DNA from 3 places in the Paenibacillus sp. sgz302164 genome. Region 3 is predicted to be linked to each of the others. Evidence: predicted binding sites of a transcription regulator. Region 3 holds the regulator's gene; each other region holds the start of a gene.
The links. Region 3 encodes LexA, which represses DNA repair genes until DNA is damaged. Its sites were predicted from a motif close to CGAACATATGTTCG; they were not measured.

Region 1 (6,643 bases), on a different contig from region 3:
TTTATGCACACTTACTATGCTTTTTAGAAATCCTATCTGCACGGCAGATTGCAGAGTATTTTTCATTATGCACATATATTTTTTTGTAGATATTCCAAGCCCCGGGCCGTTTGCCAATAATATTCCGCCTTTATGTCTGATTGACGTCCCATTCTGATACGCATGCGCCGTTTGAATTCCCCAAGATCTAGGCGCGCAATGTCGCCTATTGTGCTTAACCCCATTCTTTCAAAATGGGCTGTCATCCGGTTTGCGACCATGTACATTTTTGAGACATGTAACGGCCAGAGTACGGATTCGATCTGATCCACTGGCAGCTCGAAAATGCCACTTTCGCTCTTCTTTGAGAAATTATCACATGCCATTTTGCAAAGAATTTTGCTTGAAGAAATTCCTGCTCGTATCCAGACGCCACAAGAAAGCATAACTTTTGTTTGCATCTGACGTGCAATTTCCTCTGGGGTCCCAAAAAGCGACATTGAACCTGTCACGTCAACGAACTGCTCATCGATACTCCACGGTTCAACAAGGTCGGTGAAGGACTCATAAATTTCCGTGATGAGTGTAGAAACATCGATGTAGGTCTTCATTCTTGGTCGGACTATAGTAAGGTCTGGGCAAACAGCAAGAGCTTCAAAATTACGCATCGCAGTTGACACACCATAAGATTTTGCAATTGGACAAGCAGTTAATACAATGCCACTTTTGCGTGCGGGGTCGCCGATAGCAACCGGTTTGTTATAAAGCTCAGGGTGTGCCGCTTTTTCCACACTAGCATAAAAACTCTGACAGTCGACCAGAAAAATCGTTCGTTCAGGCATAGTCCCTCACCGCCTCCGCATGTTCATTAGCATTGTCATCAACTCTGCTTTGACTAGGCTTCTCAACATAGTGAAATGATGAATGTAGTCGCGCACTTTGTAATCGACGTGGATGCCTAAAGCGTTCGTGTTCGTACTGAGCACTTTCATGTCCCGTCTTTTCATCTTGCTTTTGATGTTTTGCAGTTCGGGGTAAATGGATTTTTCAACTTCCCGAAGATAAAAAATAAGATGATTGTACACGATCTTGTCTTTGTGTATTTTTAATTCGTCAATATCTCTCGCCAGCATACCGAGTAAACTCCTTGATGATTTGTATGTCATGTTCTGTCTCAATCGTGTTTGTACTCATCAATTCTCACCACCAAATACGAACGTTTGTTTGTATTTATTATATACCGGATATATATACCCTATTCAAGCTTTATTTTTTGGAAAATAAAGAAAATTTTTATATAATGTTCTTGTTATGTTCGCTTGTATTACACAGGCTTTAATTGTAAAATTAATACATCAACAGGAGATAAGCGAAAAAAACAAATTGAAGGTACACGGCCCACACCACAAAAAAAGTAGGTACTTAAATGAAGAATATTCAAGATGATGAACAGTTTTGGGCAGAAATTACTGACCGTCTCCGCCGCGGAGAAGCTATTGAAATGATCGGGGCCGCATCATTTGCGGAGCTGTTGGGAACTACTCAGCAGTCCGTCTCAGAAGCTGGCAATCGCGCTTTGAAACCAACGTATAGAGGTGACATGATCAGACCGAACGCTGTGTCGGAAGGCCGACTACTGTGGATCAAGGAGCTTGCGGAAAGACATGCTCATAAAAAAATGAATGAAAGGTTGATAAAAATGAAAGTATTCGATCAAGCCACAATCGAAGGTTATACCTTTGCGATCCTTCTAGATGAGGATAAAAAAATAGCATATGAAGCAATCCAGGACGGAAATGGTTGGGATACCGATATTTCGTATGGCTTCCTACCTGTTGATGCGTCTGACGTTTCGGCCGCGCTTGACTTCGATGGTGCTAGAAATCTTGGTTTTACCTTTGCAGGATGAGACAACGTCCTGTATCCCCTGCTTGCGGGGATAGCTGTTAAATATGAATAAACAGGAGTTCCCTCAGTATCTTTACAGAGCTGAGAGGTATCGTAAAGAACTGCTGGAAGGGGAGAGAACTTCTACGGACCAATGGCTGAAAGATGTGCTCCCCGCTGCTGTCCGGAGCCATCGCGAGAGGCTCCGCCGCGCGACGTTTGGCCTGCACCCCGTAACCCGCTAGCAGACTGACAAGCAAGGGATGATCCGGGCCGCTACGCTGCAGCTCTCGCTCCCGGTTCTCCCGGATGCGATTCGCGCTCGGACGGTGCGCCGGTGACGGCGGCGGCCGGACAGCTACGTTGCAGTTCACGCTCCTAATTCTCCTTTCAAACTCAAAAAAACGCTCGGTTCCAACAACCCCAGTCTACTACTATATTTTCTTATTACAGCCACGCGGCGGAGCATCCACTGATTCTCTGGACAGCAACGAGGCGCACTCCAATGCTTTCAAGTCATTCCTCCTGGGCAACAATGTGAACATTTTGTGACATCTATCGTTTTGAGATATAAAAATTGATTTTTGGTGCCTACCAAATTTGGTCATGAATTTTTTTGAGATATTACTAATAGGGTAAAGCCATTAAATTACCCCGGAGGTACGATCATGAAAAATTCAAAAGACCTATTGTTGACGTGGATTCAAGCCAATGTTCAAAATCCTACGTTCTCTAACTCACTTCGATTTGGCGCACTTATGGACATGAATGTGATTGAATGGTCGGCAAAATATGATGAACGGTTCGGTTGCTTTGATTTTTATGTGCTTACTGAGGATTATCTGCTTCACATTTCCTACATGGAGGACGGTGGGGAAGGAAAACCGGACTGGTTGTTAGACGCTACTCATATCAAGGATTTTGTAGAGCTATTAAAGGTATTCGATGTCGGACTTCATTCAAAATCATCACGGCCATTTCGTTTATCTTCTCTCTCCAATACTGTCCATTAATCTCGATCGTCATCCGTTTTTTTTCCTATTTCGTTCTATAGAAACAATCCGACAAAGGTACAAATCCCTGCAAATTGCAAGGTCGCTGCTTTCGCTTCCAGCTAACGAAACCAACGCAAAGATGAAATACGCAAATGAAGAATAGCTTCCGTTCATGGTGGACTTTGTTTCCCAGCAGCTCTCCATGCACAATTACATCACCTGGGCCTCTAACATAGGGGCCACCATCCGAAAAGGCCCTGAGAGATCATGCGGGCGGATTTCCAAGTGCCCTAATTAGGGGCGTGGAAGTCTATTTGATTCGAAAGGTAGAAGAGAGGAGTAAAGCATGACCGATATTCTAGCATTATTTGCTGGACGCGAACTGACAAAAGCCGAAAAAGCCTCTCACGAACAAATGGACCGATCAAGATGGAAACAATCCTCTTTTTGATCGAGAGAAGATAAATTCCTATGCGAAGACGAGGCAACTCGACAACAAAAAAATTATAAGGAAGGAACCTCCCACTCCTGAAGAAATTCTTTAAACGATGGGGGAATTAAATGAATATTTGGAAATTTAATGGATATGTTTATATTATGTTCCCATTTTGTTCTCTTAACAAAATTAATACTTTATGATATTTTAAATACATAAGGGAAAATTAACCAAACGGAGGTAAGGGGAATGACCAAAAGATTTTTTTCTGGTGAGTACGTAGGGAACGATGAAATCGCATATTTGGGATACTACACAGTCGAATGTAATGAATTTGGAGAACCCGAAGCAGTCACGTTGTTTACTGTTACAGAGGGGGAAGAAGCTGGGGATAGATTTGATCCTACTGGCACGACATTGGAAGACATGAAGTCTTTCAAAGAACTTAAATACGAACCATCAACGGGAAGTTCCAATGTCCTCATAATCAAGGAAAACTTGCTTCCTTTTTACAACGAAGGTTCAGGTACACTGGACACGGATCAGCTAGGATTTCCAGAAGAGGTATTGTCCCGAATCGTCGAATTTGGCGAGTGCATATTAGAATTCATTGATGAAGAAGAGGCTCATTTTATTCGCACGGGAAAGTAAAATCGCCCGCCGATCTAATCAATAGTACTGAACTAGCAGCGATGCGCGGAGTATCCCGGGTACGGGTTTCTCAATCCGCGCATGCTGCTTTGAAGGCACAGCAGGCAGGGAAAAAGTATCGAGGAAATATCCCACCTGCTGATATTTGGATCAGCGGGCGTCCATATTGGTATCGTTCGTCTATTCGGGGGTGAACAGTTTGGATGATACTCCAGCAAAACTGAAGGCCCAAAAATCTTTAGCGGAATTAGTCTCATTCGCGTTGAGATTGGGTTATTGGCCCAGTTCAAAGGAATGGAATGAATACGCGAAAGGTAAGGACTTGCACAGTTCCTCCTCTATCTACTTTCATACGAAGAAGAGTTGGCTCACTCTGCAAGAAGAATTTAAGGTCAAAGATCACACAAAAAAGTTCACGCTGGAGGAATGCATAGAGGCGATGCGATTGGCTGTTATTGATCTCGGTAAATACTTCACCAGAAAAGAATACGAGAAGTGGCAGTTATCAAAGCCTAATATGCCATCTTCCAGTGTCATCACGAAGAGGTGTCGCGGATTTAACCGCGCCAAAGAATTGATAGATTTGTTGCCAAATATGACCTGGGGTAAAACGTTTTCGGATGAAGAAATAGATACAGCATTAGAAGAGGCAAAGAAAGCACTTGGCCCCCTATTCAGCGAAGCTGAGTATATGGATTGGAGAGATGATCGAGATAATCTACCGCATATAGAAACGCTGAGAAAGCGCTATGGCGGGCTTGTGAAAGCTAAGAAAAACAAAGAAATGCCGACATTTGAAAAGGGGCCTAATTTCAAGTACAACGATGGACGCTGGAAGGCGCCGTTCATGGAGTTTTTAGCAACTTCATTGAACATTGAGAAATACAAAGAATGGTCGCAGGAATTTGACGGACCATCCTTAAAAACTTTACGTGATCATGCCGGCGGCTACGAAAAAGCATTGACTTCTATGCTCACTGAGTATATTGGTAAAATAAAGGCAGGAAGGAGAAAAAAATGAAAAATACGTTCTTATCTGAATACTCAAAATTTGTTGCGTCTTCAAGCTTTACCATAGGTCAAGAGTTATTTTATGAGTTTGATAAATTTATAGATTTCTTTAATATTCTACAGGAAAACAATATATGGTTATCTACATTTCATCAGGAGGACTTAGATTGGGTGACTCGTTTTTATCAGATCAGATCCCTAATTGCCACAGGGACAGTTGAAGACTTGGAAGAGGCGGAAGAGTACAAAGAAGATATCCGAGGAAGGGAGCTTCTTATTGTTATAGGCTCCTCAGAGGAAAAAGATGGGGAAAATCTCAATGAGACGACCTCAATGAACATAGCACTAGCTAAATTTAGGTTGGATTTTCAACATGTGCATTTTGAAATTATTCAGTATGATGGTCAAGAAAATCATCACGTCTGGGGCGGGGACGGGTATAATTGCACATACTATAAGGTTGGCAATTATATCTTACAAGATTTGAATCCAGTAGATCTCTATACAGGATTCATTTCAAAAGAAGTTTGGGCTGGGGATCATGAAAAAATCATATTTAGTTTTGTGAAATAGTTTAGCGCATAAGTCCTCACCAAAAAGGGAGGCAGCGTGCAGGAGAAAAAGATGAACATTGAAAAACTCGTCAGAAATTTGACCGAGCAAATCGCTCGGAAGCCGAGATACCTTGCACAGTATGAATGGTACGGTCAATTGAAGGAAGATGTCGAATTGACGGACCAACTGAATTCATTCATAAATGGGCAGGCTGGTACAGCCCAAGAACTTGTGGACAGAATCAAAGCCTTCGGTTATGAAAATGAGAAGAAGCAACGTCGGTATATTGGCGACGAAACTTGGATGTATAGTCTAAAGGCACTATACATCCAAAACAACGACTTCAATTATCGGTTATTTGAACAAGATAATGATGATTATAAGATCGAATGGTTACTAGACTTTCCAAGTATAAAGTCATATCTGGGAAGCTTCATTATAACGAACATCCGATCCGGGGCGCGATTTGTAAAAATGGGCGTGAAAAACTATAGCCCTGTTTTAAACGAATGAACCGGGTAAATGGATTACTAAAAAAAGTACTAAAGACATAACGAAAAACTCCCCCGCCAGCCATAAGAGGCCAGCGGGGGCTTTTGATGTTTATACTGCTAAATCGGTTTCCGTACTGAAAACCAATTACGTAGCACAATACGACCAAACATTACACGCTTTTCCCAAAGGCATAATTTATTTCCCAATTATTATGAATTTATACCTATTTACAGGAAATCTATGCGATCGTACAATGTATACCGTTATATTTAGGAGGAGATTTTATCATGATATTACTTAACAGATTGAAAGGTGTTGTTATTACGGTTTTATGTTTTACTCTGATTTTGATGGGCATTCCCAGCACAACCTCAGCGAATTCTGACATACAGGTTGAGGGCAAGAGCTACAAAGTCGAAGTGCTAAAGGATAATGCAAAAGAAAGAAAAGTTCGTGTATCCTCCGGGAAAGATATTACCATTACAACGCTGGACAAACAAACGAACGTTCTTACTGTAAACGCGAATGGTAAACAAGAAGTAATTTCTGCACAACCGCAAGCTGCAACTCAGTACATAAAACCTAATACTGCCCTTGCTTCGGTATACTCCGAATCTGTTTTTGATGGTTTGGG
Region 2 (6,643 bases), on a different contig from region 3:
CAATGGGGGGAGCTTCTTTATTGACGTTCTTCTTTGTGCAATATTTCAAATCGTTAGTAGATCGCTACTTTTCGCTGCCAACCGATATTTTTGCTGTCATTGTGGCGTGGCTAGTACTAACGGTCGCACAGCTTTCTTTAGGTGCATCGTGGTCAGACTGGAGAATGTACGCACTATCATTCGCAAATGCATTTTTGGTGTCTTCCGCCGCGGGTCAGATGCAAAACAAAGCTATCAATCCACCTGGAGAAAAGAAAGGAGATACTGAGCAATGACAGAAAGAAAATATCTTTTGAAACCGGACAAACCTGACTCGCGCGACTTACTACTGGCATCAACCGGCGCGAATCTTCCCGATTCTGTCGATCTACGTCCCAAGGATGCAGTCCCGATATATAACCAAGGCAGTCTCGGATCTTGCACGGCGAATGCTATTTGTGCGTTCCATTCGTTCTTGAACAAAAAGGCAGATGGCTACTATTTCCACTTGTCGCGCCTATTCCTCTACTACAAAGAAAGGGAGTTGGAGGGTACAATAGATTATGATTCAGGAGCCTATATTCGGGATGGCATGAAGGTGCTCCAGCAGATCGGCTGCGCTACTGAATCGACATTCCCATACGTGGAGTCAACTTTCCGAAACACTCCAACAGCGGAAGCATACGCTACCGCTAAACATCATAAGGTTAATTCCTATCATCGAATTATGACCGTTGCACAGTTAAAGGAATCGCTTTCAAACGGCTATCCGGTTGTAATGGGGATTGAAATTTACAGTAGCTTCGAAAGCGCGGAAGTGGCCCGTACCGGGATAGTCCCGTTTCCAGACAAGACAAAGGAATACAGTCTCGGCGGGCATGCGATTCTCGCTATGGGGTACAAAAAAATCAACGATGAAGAATACATCATCTGCCGTAACTCTTGGGGCCCTGAATGGGGAGACAAGGGTTATTTTTATCTCCCAATGAAGTTCATAGGTTGGTTTGTTTCTGATATGTGGACAGGAAGGTGAGGGCATGGGGAAACAGGATTTCATAGACAAAATCGCCGCGGCAGCGGTGCAGGATATGCAAGAAACCGGAGTGCTTGCCAGTATCACAATAGCACAAGCCTGCTTAGAAAGCGCATGGGGGCAATCTGCCCCCGGCAATAACCTTTTCGGCATCAAGGGAAGCGGGCAGCAGCTGACGACCCAGGAATACATCAACGGCAAGTGGGTACAGATCATGGATGGATTTCGAGTATATGAGGATTGGTATGGAAGCATAGCGGATCATTCAAAATTCCTGGTCGAAAATGGGCGATACCGAAAAGCCGGTTTCTTCGACCGATGCGCAGCACGAGATTACGCAGGAGCAGCGCGGGCGCTACAAATAGCATGCTATGCGACCGATCCGCAGTATGCAGCAAAGTTGATTCAAATTATCGAAAGCAATGGACTTCAAAAATACGATCAGGAGGCAGACGACGTGGTTAAATTAGATGCTGGTGTTGCTCAAACGATCATAAATACGTGGCTTTCCCCTGACTGGAAGAAAGCCACTGAAGCAGGCGCAACGGATCAGGCTGACTATATACATTGGCTTGCAAACCAACTGCGCGTTGCTTCTGGTCTTCCTGTAGAATAGCTCAGGAAAATTTTCCTGAACATCAAAATCCCCCGCTGGCCTCTTATGGCTGGCGGGGGATTTTTTTATTTAACAAGACGTAGAGTAGGCAACTGTTTATTCGAATACAGTTCACTGTAATCTGACCGGTTCAAGCACATAACCCGGCATAAGTCTTCAGAAGAATAATTCAGATCTTCTCTGTAAGTTTTTAAAATTTCATTGAGCAACCATATTTTTTCTTTTGGTGGTTCTAATTCGGCAGGCTCTTGTGTTCTGTAACCCGATTTCCCCATCTGAGTCCATAAATATTCATAGTTTCTTTTGGAAATTTTCTCTAAATCACTAGCCCTCTTTAGGAGTGCTGCCATTGAAACTTTCCAATAGGGTTTTAAAGAGGCAAGTTTTTGAAGGTTAATATCTCCAAGGGAATAGGATATCTCATCTTTAGGCATCAAGAATTCAGAAGCAAATCTATCAGCTTGTTCTTCAATATCATCAAGGCCATTAGGTGGTCTACGGTGCATTATTATATGTCCTAGTTCATGGCATAAAGTAAATCGAATTCTGTCAAATGGCCTTTCGAAATTTGTGAAGATTAGTGGAGGTACTCCAGGATGCCACAAAGTTATTGCATCAACTTGATTTCCATCGAAATCAAAAGGAATAACAATTCCTCCAGCCTCTTCAATTAAGTGAATGACATTTTGTATTGGCCCTCTAGGGACTCGTAAATCTTTTCTTGTTAGTTGGGCGATTTGTTCAATGTCCCCATTAAAATTGTCTGGATCAAGTTGTGGAAAGAGTGGCTCTCCTATATCGATTGATTTGAGCAGAGCTTGGATCTCCATTCGCCTTTTCTCGAGTCGAGCGTATATTTTAGTCAATGATTTCTGAGGAACGGCCTGTTTTTTTCTATGGAAGAACTCGCTTAGTCCCATCCCATATACAGTGTCGTTTTTCAAAAAAAAATCTTTGGGGTAGTCTAACTCTTTGGCGATCTTCAATAATTCTCCGTCACTAATTGGAAGAAGTCCGTTCTCAAGCTTTGACAGTTTCCCTTGAGATATACCAAGTATCTTCGCAAATTCAACCTGCCCAATTCCTCTAGACTCTCGAGCAATTACAAGAAGCTGGTTATTAAGGTTTATATACTCAGAAGTTGTTTGCATTTTGTTCACCAACACCAGTTTCTTTTTCTTTTATTATTGTTACTTTTCTTGTTCGTGTGCTTACATGTGGTTTTTCTTCCAATGGCAACGGTATTTGAATCGTCTTTTTGTCAGAACTAATAGTTGATATATTCCAAGCCCATACATTAGCAGTACCATAGCGGTAGGTAATATGAACTTCACTAACCCCAGTACCAAGTGTGTTTACAAGATATCCTACATGGAGTAGGCCATCTGGTGGGGAGTCAGGAATTTCTAATTGAACAGTGTCTTGTAAATTGTATGCACTAACTTGTTTAGTGGAAATGTTACTCGATAGTAATTTGTCGTTAAACTTTTTGAATCGTAGAACGACTTTATCGGCAATTACAAGCATGTGAAGACCTCTGCGATAAATAAATCTAGATCCATCGACCCCTTCAAACTGCTTCTTCAATTCGTCAATGATGTCATCATGACATATAGAAGCCGCTGTTCTAGCTGAATGTCGATGACGATTTTTAGCATAATCTTCACCGTTATAATAATTATTTACTGCTTTTTCAACGGAGTTAAAGATTTTTAGTATGTAAGGGTCGAGAATTTCAGATGCCTCTTGTTTCAATAAAGGTCGCAGATACAAGCCCCCTTAAGTTGTTCTTAATCGTATAATACCATCCTGATTTGCAGAAATCAACTCAAAATATTCCCGGAAATATTCCTGATATAATCAAATGTAACTAGACCGTGTTTGATAAATTTTCTTGTTGCATAATCAGTACTTCTCCATTGTATAATAAATACAAACAAACGTTCGTATTTGGTGGTGAGAATTGATGAGTATAAACACGATTGAGACAGAAGAAGACATCCAAATCATCAAAGAATACACATTGCTCCCTATTTTGCTCGATATGCTGGCGAGGGATATCGACGAACTGAAAGTGTACAAGGATAAGATCGTGTACAATCATCTTATTTTTTATCTTCGGGAAGTCGAAAATTCCATCCACCTCGAATTGCAAAACATTAAAAGCAAGATGAAGAAACGGGACATGAAAGTGCTGAACACGGAAATGAATGCTTCAGGCATCCATGTTGAATACAAAGTCCGCGGCTACATTCATCATTTCACCATGCTGAGGAGCTTGGTCAAAGCGGAGCTCATGAATGCGCTGATGAATATGCGAAGGGCGGTGAAGACCTATGCCTGAACGAACGATTTTTCTGGTCGACTGTCAGAGTTTTTATGCCAGTGTGGAAAAAGCTGCACACCCAGAGCTTTACAATAAACCGGTTGCGGTAGCCGATCCGGCACGAAAAAGCGGTATTATTTTAACTGCTTGCCCTATTGCGAAATCTTATGGCGTTTCAACTGCAATGCGCAATTTTGAAGCTCTTGCTACTTGTCCAGACCTTACAATAGTGCGGCCGAGAATGAAGACCTATATCGATGTTTCAACACTTATCACGGAAATTTATGAGTCCTTCACCGACCTAGTTGAGCCCTGGAGCATTGATGAACAATTCATAGATATCACATCTTCAACGTCACTTTTTGGATCTCCTGAAGAAATTGCACGTCAGATGCAGACAAAAGTTATGCTTTCCACAGGTGTTTGGATTCGTGCGGGGATATCTTCAACCAAAATACTTGCAAAAATGGCGACAGACAATTTCGCGAAAAAGAGCGAAAGTGGTATTTTCGAGTTGCCAGCGGATCAGGTAGAGTCCATTTTATGGCCGTTACCTGTCCATAAAATGTACATGGTCGGATCCAAGATGACTGCCCACTTTTTAAGAATGGGACTTAATACTATCGGTGATATAGCGCGACTAGAACTTGGGGATTTCAAGCAACGTATGCGTTACAGAATGGGGCGTCAATCAGACATAAAGGCTGAATACTATTGGGAAATTGCGCGGGGGATCGACCCGAGCCCTGTTGTATCTAGGACCTACGCTAAGCCGAAGTCAATCACCCGAGGCCGCACTCTACGATCGCAGCTATACCAGACAATGGAAGACATTGAGCCGCTATTAATTGAATTGGTGATTGAAGTATGCCGAACAAGCCGGCGCCACAATAGCATGGGCCGTGTCATAACAGTCGGCGTCGGAACGTTGACAAGAGGATTTTCGAGACAGATGACAATTCCGACGCCGACTTGTTTAGAGCATCATGTTGTTTCAGCTGCACTCGAATTGTTCAAGAAGTATTGGAACGGAGATCCCATCACACACCTAGCCATTGACCTCTCACAATTGACCGATGATAGCACGTATCAACTCGATCTATTCGAGGATATTGAAAGGAATCTTAGGCTCGCAAAAGCTCAGGATAGCATTAAGGACAGATTCGGCAGTGCAGCCATACTTAGGGCTTCTTCTCTGCTCGTAACTGCGCAAGCCAAAGAAAGGGCAATCATGATTGGGGGGCATTACGCTTGAGCAAATTACTCGATGGAAATGGTAGATGGAGTACGAAGTTCATGTCGCCAGAACATAGTGCTGCACTTCAACAAAGACACCAACAGCAAACCAAATCTACAATGCCTACGAAGGAAGAGTTGGAAGCGATTCGGGATTATGTCTTACTTCCGATGCTACTTTCAATCGTTGAGAAGAATAAACAGGAAATAGATCGCAGTTCCTACTCCCTGAGAACAATCTTTGTAAAAGCGGCAAATATCATTCAAAACCACATATCAAACGATCTTCATGCAGTGCGAAAGTTATTAAAAGAACGGAATATAAAGGTGATTGAGGATGAAATGATCGATTCGAATTTGAGGTATAAATACATCTGTCGTGGCTACGAGGACAAATTTGTTCTAATCAGAGATGTTGCGCGAGCAGAGCTTATGAAACGGTTAGGGAAGTATTCGGAATTCCTGAAATGATTGGATACATCAGTCGAAAAAATATGATCACAAGATGAACTAGCGACGGTTCAGGATTGATACGGAAGATCCGTACAATGGGGATAGTGAGTTTGAATGGATCAACTACAAGGACGTTATCCGGGCGGAACTGAGTAGATAATGGGCAGAAGAGGAAATGATTGATCCATAGAAAAACAAAGCCTGCTCCGACGAAATGAGCAGGCTTTGATTCTACGAAAGATTTAAGTCAACATGGTCTTTCCCATCATACATCCTTAATTTATATTCATTTAGTTCGGCTTTTGATGGAATGTCAAACCCTATTTTTAGAATTACAGGCCAACCTTTTGGGAGTAGTCCGCCTTTTGCAGTTTGATTGTTTTTGCCTACTATAAATTGACTAGTTAATTCTTCATCGCCATGCACAAGAACAAATCCTCTCCAATCAATTTTAGTTGATTCGTCATCATCTTCTAAATTTTCAATTGTTACCGAAAGAACCAATCTATCTGTATTTGCGTCGGAAATGCTCCTGCCAATACCTTTGTTCAAAAATACAGAGGTCCGATATGTAGCACCTACATCTATGGTTCCAGGGTTGTTTTTGATTATTTCATCTTTGTGGCTGTTAATGACTTCTACAACGTCGGCCACAGTTTTAACATCTTCGAGTTTTGTTATTTTGGACTTTGGTACTTCTGGCTGGGGAGAAGATTTTGCCTCATCTTCTTGTTTTGTCTTTTCAAATGCCTCTATTTCTTCTTTGGCCTTGGCTTCAGCTGCTTTGACTTCTTCTTCCTCTTGTTTTTTCTTCGCTTCGGCGTCAGCTTTTGCCTTTGCTTCCATTTCCAACCTTACTTTTGCTTCAGCTTCAGCCCTTATTCTCAATTCTGTTTCCGCAGCCACTTTTTCTTGATCGGCCAATTCAGCTTTTGAAGTACTGCATCCAGATATGATTGCAACAGCTAAGAGAATAGCCGCTTTTAAGGGCGGTAGGCTG
Region 3 (6,643 bases):
AACCTGAAGACCGCGCTGGACGAACTGATCCGCGACGAAGTCATTTGCGACGTACTCGGCGAGCACGCCCTTGCTCATTTCTATGAACTGAAAGAAATTGAATGGGATATGTATCGTACGCAAGTACATCCTTGGGAAAGAGATCAGTACTTGTCGTTATATTAAAAGTTGAAACCATGATTTTTAAAGGGTTTTGAGGGGGATGGCGTTGCGGCGGGCATACCGAAATTAATTAGTTTTTTTCGGAAATGCCCCCGGAACGCCCCCCCCAAAAAAAAATTCCCTGGCCTGCTTCTCTAAGACCTCATTTATTTTGGTCTTACAGTCGGCATGACTGCATCTCATTGACAAGTCTTGTGTTGATTTTGATGATTCTTTCCTATCGCAATGTCTTTGTTTCCCCAAAAGTCCCCCATCATTGTTCCCTAGAAATCAAGTGTCTCATCGATTCCCGATCATTTTAATGTTGTAGTTTCCATTGCTTCCACCGCTTTCCATTTCATCCTAAAGTAACTAGTGAGCATATCTTATATACGCTCGCGCGTTTCATTGTCTATCGGTTTGCCGTCAAATGTGACAGGGAGATCCTCTTTTAGGATTTGCAGGTGTTTCGGCGTTTAAAAACGATCCCCCACTAACCAAGTGGCTGTGGGGGAGCAAAACGAAATGTATTAAACCGGATCAACTGTGCCAAAAATCCTGACTGGCACTTCTCCATGACTGTAGTACTCAACATGATAAGTGCCAGGTTTTAGAGTAACGTATACCGAGCGTCTTTGGCTTCCGCTCCATGAAAAGTATCGAGTACCCGATGAATCATTCTCATTGACTAACCTGTACTCAACCTCTTCGACATCGTAACTGCTGTCGTATGTGCGTTGCTGAACATCAAACAAGTAAGTACGGGTGGAGTTGACCGTAAAATACCCATTACGAAACGTACTCACCCATCCGTCATTTTCTGTCAGGTAATTGTGATTAAACCACATCGAATCATACACGACTGCTTGCAGTTGAGCTGATTGTACTTCCTTTGATGTTGATTCTGCTGCCGAAGCCGTAACCGCAGGAAGCGTAGTGCTAGAAGCCAAGATACCAGTAGTAAGTGCAACAGCTAACAGACCATTAAAAACTTTTTTACTCATTCCTAAGTTCCTCCTATAAATACAAAATAATTACAATAATAATTGTAATATATATTGCACAACTTGTAAATTAAAATTTACTAATTTTGGAGGAAATAGTCCTGTTTGGATTTTTTCCAAGCCTCTTCAATCTGGTTGAACCTATATTTAAGTCCCTTTGTTGAAAAAAAATCCAATAATTTAAAAAACATGATACTCTTAAACTATCAAACTTATAGAGGTGGATACGATGAGCACGATTTCTTTAAGCAAGCAAAAACTGGGAATCGTTTTGGAAAAGAAACAATTGTCGAGCGTGGTGGCCAAAGTAGCGTTGGTGCTGGACATATCCGGTTCGATGAGGCTGCTCTACAAAAACGGTACGGTTCAGAAAGTAGTCGAAAAAATATTGGCTGTCGCCAGCAGGCTGGACGATGACGGTGTGTTGGACATCTGGGTATACGACCACAAATTCAGCAGGCTGCCCTCTGTCAGCGAGGAAGATTTCGAAGGTTACGTCAACAAGCATGTGCTTGAAAACCAGAACATATCCAAGTTCGGCCGCAACGATGAGTCGCCGGTCATGAGAGATGTGATAAAAAAATATACCGTGGAAGAAAAGAGCAATGTTCCCTCTTTCATTATTTTTATTAATGACGGCGGGGTGAAGAGGGGGACGGGAGATACGATCGACAAGGCGATCATTGAATCTTCGAACCTTCCATTATTTTGGCAGTTTGTCGGTGTTGGCAATTCCGATTTCGGAGTGTTGAAAAAGCTGGATACTATCGAAGGCAGAGTCGTCGACAATGCGAACTTTTTTCAAATTACGGATATTGAAAAAACGAACGATGAAGAGCTGTATGAAAATTTATTGAATGAATTCCCTTTGTGGATAAGAGAAGCAAAAGATAAAGGGATATTATAACAAATTGATCATCTCCCGGGTTGTGAAAGCCTTGATTGATGGCGCCTAAAGGGCAAGAAATGGATTGGGGAACGCCAACGAAACGAGATTTAATTCTTTAAATTTTCCCTGGTTACTGGTTTCAACCGTGAAATGTCATATCCTATCTTACCAATAATATCGAGCCCGTCCTGGAATTCTATAGCGTTTTTTCCAGTCCGCCCATTTTCCAAACCATACAAAATAAAAGCTCTAATCGTTCTTGGATTATGTAAATTATATTTTTCAATTATGTTGGTATCTTTATTTTTTAAGGATGTACCGACTAATAGTGGATTTCCTGTAATTGGATCATCCCAAGTACAAAAAAAGAATGTGCATGTTATATTTTTTAGGACTTTTAAAGATATTTTAAGAGAAATATTACTCAACTGTTGATTATACTTCTGGTCAATCACATATAGGTATTCATTTTCGCCTACAATTATTTTTCTTGTCTTGTTCTTCAAGATCTTTGTACCTCTCGAATCAGTTTCGGTCCAAGTAAAAGGGATAGTAGCTATAAGAAATCGAATTGCAGTTCCGGAGTTCGATCGGTATTTTAAAAGCGAAAAACCACCTTAAAGGTGGTTTTTTGTACTTACATGTCGCGGAACAGGCCGATAACGCGGCCAAGGATGGTTACGTTTTTCAGAAGAATCGGCTGGAGGGCCGAATTCTCCGGCTGCAGACGGATGTGATCCCGTTCTTTGTAAAAACGTTTTACCGTTGCTTCGTCATCTTCGGTCATGGCGACGACGATATCGCCGTTGTCGGCGGTTTGCTGCTGCTTGACAATAACATAGTCGCCATTATGTATGCCGGCTTCGATCATACTGTCGCCGGATACGCTGAGCATGAACACGTTGTTGTCGCCGACGAGGTGGGACGGGAGGGGGAAGTAGTCTTCGATGTTCTCCGTTGCCGTAATCGGTACGCCGGCCGTTACTTTGCCGACTAACGGGACGCGCGCCACGGATAAAGCGAAGTTGCTCTCCGCTCCGTCGAGACCTAAAATTTCAATAGCTCTCGGTTTGGTCGGATCGCGGCGGATCAAGCCTTTCTTCTCCAGACGTTCCAGATGCCCGTGCACGGTCGAACTGGAGGCCAGTCCGACGGCTTCGCCGATTTCCCGAACGGAAGGCGGGTAGCCCTTATCTTTCACTTCGTTCTTAATAAACTCCAAAATTGCTTGTTGGCGTTGGGATATTTTACTCAATAGTTATCACTCCATCTATGAAAAAATCATTAACCAAATTATAACACAGAACCGGAGTTCGTACAAACATAAGTTCGAAGATTTATTGACACAAACGTTTGTTCGTGATATTCTGATTTCAGAACAAATGTTTGGGGGATGAATGTTATGTACATTGCATATTCAGAAGGAAGCAACTCACGGCAACTTCATGCAAGACCAGCGACAGCGAGAACTACGACACGTTCGGATCGTTTCCATCGGTTCTTCGGTTTGACGAAGCGATCTTTGAAATTCATTTTGCTTGCTGCCGCGCTTCTTGCCGTGTTTTCTTTTGGCGCAATCGTACAAGCTTACGCAGGAGATGGCGCGAACGCCGCTTCCACCCGGTCGCCTGAGCCCATTCATGAATCCGTACAAATCCCAAACCATCTTATCGTTGAACGCGGCGATACGCTCTGGTCTATAGCTTCATCCCGAATAAGCGAAGGTCAGGATATTCGTTCGTATATGAATAAAGTTAAGAAATTGAACAAACTTACTTCCACGTACCTTTATGAAGGGCAAATCTTGCTGCTGCCTTAATGCCTGGCATTTATATCGGACCCCTGGCCGTATTATTTAGTTTCGGCGGTCAACGATACCTCCAATTTCATTCCTAAGTGAAATGAGACATATTCGTTCATGTTCGATTCGGATTTTCTGAATCAAGCTCATTTGCCGACTAAGTTACTTGCCTTAGTCTTTTTTTGCGTGCAATTGCCTTGACATTCGGGTAGCGGAATGGCAAAGTAGTAGTCAGACTGAGTAATGGCAGGGAGGACTATCATGAGCGATAATATGGACCAGAACATAGAGAGAATCAACGAACTTGCCCGCAAAGCGAAAACAGTTGGCTTAACGGATGAAGAAATTGATGAGCGCAACGAGTTGAGAAAAAAATATATCCAAGCGTTCCGCTCCTCTCTTAAGGTACAGTTGGATTCTATCAAGTTTGCCGATGAAGAAGAGAAGTAAAGCAACAACATTTATAGATGCATTCAAAGGGGAAATGTAACGATGCCGCTCAAGGCTGTGCTGTTTGATTTGGATGATACGCTGTTATGGGACGATCGCAGCGTGAAGGAAGCTTTTGAAGCAACATGCGAGGAAGCGGCCAAACATTACGCTTCGATCAAGCCGAATGAATTGGAAGAGGCCGTGCGCAAGGAGGCCAGAGCGCTTTACGAATCTTACGAAACGTTCCCATTCACGAAAATGATCGGCATTAATCCGTTTGAAGGGCTGTGGGCTCATTTTACCCAGGGAGAACATGAGCATTTTCGCAAGCTGGAACAGTTGGCTCCGGGCTATCGGACGGAGTCTTGGACAAGAGGACTTCAGGCGCTCGGTATTGAGGACAAGGAACTTGGCTACAAATTAGGCGAAATGTTCCCGGCCGAACGCCGCCGCCGTCCTCTCGTTTACGAAGAGACGTTTCAAGTACTGGATGCGCTGAAAGGCAATTACAAGCTGCTGCTGCTGACGAACGGTTCTCCCGATTTGCAGATGGAAAAGTTGGCCGGAGTGCCCGATATTGCACCTTATTTTGATCATATCGTTATTTCCGGAGCGTTTGGGGAAGGGAAGCCGGCGGTTTCGATTTTCCGGCATGCGATGGAGCTTCTGGGTATTGAAGCTTCCGAAGGCATCATGATCGGGGACAAGCTGACTACGGATATTCTCGGCTCGGGAAGCGTAGGCATGCGCAATATTTGGATTAATCATCACGGGCTGCAGCGCGGCGACGAAATCGTTCCTGCTTTTGAAGTATCCCGACTGCAAGAAATTTTGCCGATTATTGCGAACAGCCGGTAAAATTGCAAACAAAAGCCCAACGGCTGGGGAATCGAATCCTCGGATCGTTGGGCTTTTGGGTTCTTTATGAAAGGATCAGGCCTTTGCAAACTCCGGGTCGTCAACGTTGTAGGCGATCCAGCCGTCTTTTTCGATGAAGAGGCGTACCGCTACGATTTGACGGTTATCCATCAGCGTAAAGAAGTGGTTCGTATTTTCCGGTACGGAAATAACGTCTCCGGCTTCAAGCTCGACGTCAAAGTAGCCGACTTCGTCTTCCGATTTAATAATGAAGATGCCTCGTCCTGCTACGATTGCACGGATTTCATCTTCAGTGTGCGTGTGAACCTGTTCGAATTTTTTGAGCAGTTCCTCGATGTTTGGCGTAGCGTCGGACAAGGAAATGACATCCCAAATTTCGTAACCGCGTCTTGCGGCAAGATCGCGAATTTCTTCGTCATAAATGCTCAAAATTTGCGCTTTTTCTTCGTCGCTCAGGGCGAATTTTTCGCGAAGCGCTTCAGGAAGCTTGGAAGTATCCCAGTGTTCGTACACGACGTTGTGGCTATCCAAGAAGGCTTTTACCTGTTCTTCACCTTCGATGCGTTCATTAGTGTTGCGAATTCGAATTTGTGCCAACGTACATCCCTCTTTCCAATAAAATATACTTGTATTATAGATGAAATGTTGACTCATGTCGATGAATTTGCATAAAAAAATCCTACATACCCCATAGGAATTATTGATAAATAGAAATCTTTTCATAGCAGCGCTATTCTGTTACACTAAATGTTAACGAATTTATCGATAAAGTTGGGTTGTTTCAGCTTTAGGTCAAGTTGAGAGGGAGTCATGCCATGATCAAACCACCGATTCAAGAGCAGCTTAAGAAAAAAATAATGATCCTTGACGGCGCAATGGGCACCATGCTTCAACAGGAGAATTTGACACCCGATGACTTCGGAGGCGAAGAACTGGACGGCTGTAATGAAATTCTTGCCATCACGCGCCCCGACGTTTTGCGGAAAATTCATGAAGCTTACTTTGCGGCGGGCGCCGATATGATAGAAACGAATACGTTCGGTTCGACCAGCGTCGTTTTGGCCGAGTACGATTTGCAGGACCGTCACCGGGAAATCAATTTGGCCGCGGCTAAGCTGGCGATTGAGGCTGCGAATAAATACTCGACTCCGGAGTGGCCGAGATACGTAATCGGGGCGATGGGGCCGACGACCAAAACATTGTCCGTCACCGGCGGCGTAACGTTCGAAGCACTGGAGGAGAGTTACTACCAGCAGGCGCTTGCGCTGGTGGAAGCCGGCGTCGATGCGCTGCTCCTCGAAACATCGCAAGATACGCTGAACGTGAAAGCCGGAAGCATCGGCATCCGCAGAGCTTTTGAAACGCTGGGCGTCAAGCTGCCGATCATGATTTCAGGAACGATCGAACCGATGGGAACTACGTTGGCCGGACAAAACATCGAGTCCTTCTATATATCTTTGGAACATCTGAAGCCGGTTTCGATCGGGCTGAACTGTG

Region 1: a site for LexA is predicted at 1,193-1,206, ahead of AC0LWT_RS24565 (YhjD family protein). Genes of this name have one in related genera too.
Region 2: a site for LexA is predicted at 3,562-3,575, ahead of AC0LWT_RS07040 (YhjD family protein). Genes of this name have one in related genera too.

Annotation. Positions count from the first base shown of each region.
Region 1 is NZ_JBVYOL010000015.1:237,128-243,770, reverse strand. It holds partial or broken gene AC0LWT_RS24570 (Y-family DNA polymerase) at 93-821, opposite strand; gene AC0LWT_RS24565 (YhjD family protein) at 828-1,112, opposite strand; gene AC0LWT_RS24560 (hypothetical protein) at 1,406-1,888, shown strand; gene AC0LWT_RS24555 (hypothetical protein) at 1,926-2,240, opposite strand; gene AC0LWT_RS24550 (hypothetical protein) at 2,535-2,879, shown strand; gene AC0LWT_RS24545 (hypothetical protein) at 3,547-3,948, shown strand; gene AC0LWT_RS24540 (hypothetical protein) at 4,148-4,969, shown strand; gene AC0LWT_RS24535 (hypothetical protein) at 4,966-5,532, shown strand; gene AC0LWT_RS24530 (hypothetical protein) at 5,584-6,027, shown strand; gene AC0LWT_RS24525 (geobacillin-26 family protein) at 6,297-6,643, shown strand, end outside.
Region 2 is NZ_JBVYOL010000003.1:301,550-308,192, reverse strand. It holds gene AC0LWT_RS07065 (hypothetical protein) at 1-275, shown strand, start outside; gene AC0LWT_RS07060 (C1 family peptidase) at 272-1,012, shown strand; gene AC0LWT_RS07055 (glycoside hydrolase family 73 protein) at 1,017-1,628, shown strand; gene AC0LWT_RS07050 (helix-turn-helix domain-containing protein) at 1,694-2,779, opposite strand; gene AC0LWT_RS07045 (hypothetical protein) at 2,763-3,401, opposite strand; gene AC0LWT_RS07040 (YhjD family protein) at 3,595-3,972, shown strand; gene AC0LWT_RS07035 (DNA polymerase IV) at 3,965-5,209, shown strand; gene AC0LWT_RS07030 (YhjD family protein) at 5,206-5,661, shown strand; gene AC0LWT_RS07025 (hypothetical protein) at 5,875-6,567, opposite strand.
Region 3 is NZ_JBVYOL010000007.1:49,316-55,958, reverse strand. It holds gene glnA (type I glutamate--ammonia ligase) at 1-165, shown strand, start outside; gene AC0LWT_RS13330 (hypothetical protein) at 672-1,145, opposite strand; gene AC0LWT_RS13325 (vWA domain-containing protein) at 1,375-2,052, shown strand; gene AC0LWT_RS13320 (hypothetical protein) at 2,142-2,540, opposite strand; gene lexA (transcriptional repressor LexA) at 2,672-3,289, opposite strand; gene AC0LWT_RS13310 (LysM peptidoglycan-binding domain-containing protein) at 3,557-3,853, shown strand; gene AC0LWT_RS13305 (DUF896 domain-containing protein) at 4,097-4,285, shown strand; gene AC0LWT_RS13300 (HAD family hydrolase) at 4,328-5,125, shown strand; gene AC0LWT_RS13295 (1,2-dihydroxy-3-keto-5-methylthiopentene dioxygenase) at 5,201-5,743, opposite strand; gene metH (methionine synthase) at 5,962-6,643, shown strand, end outside.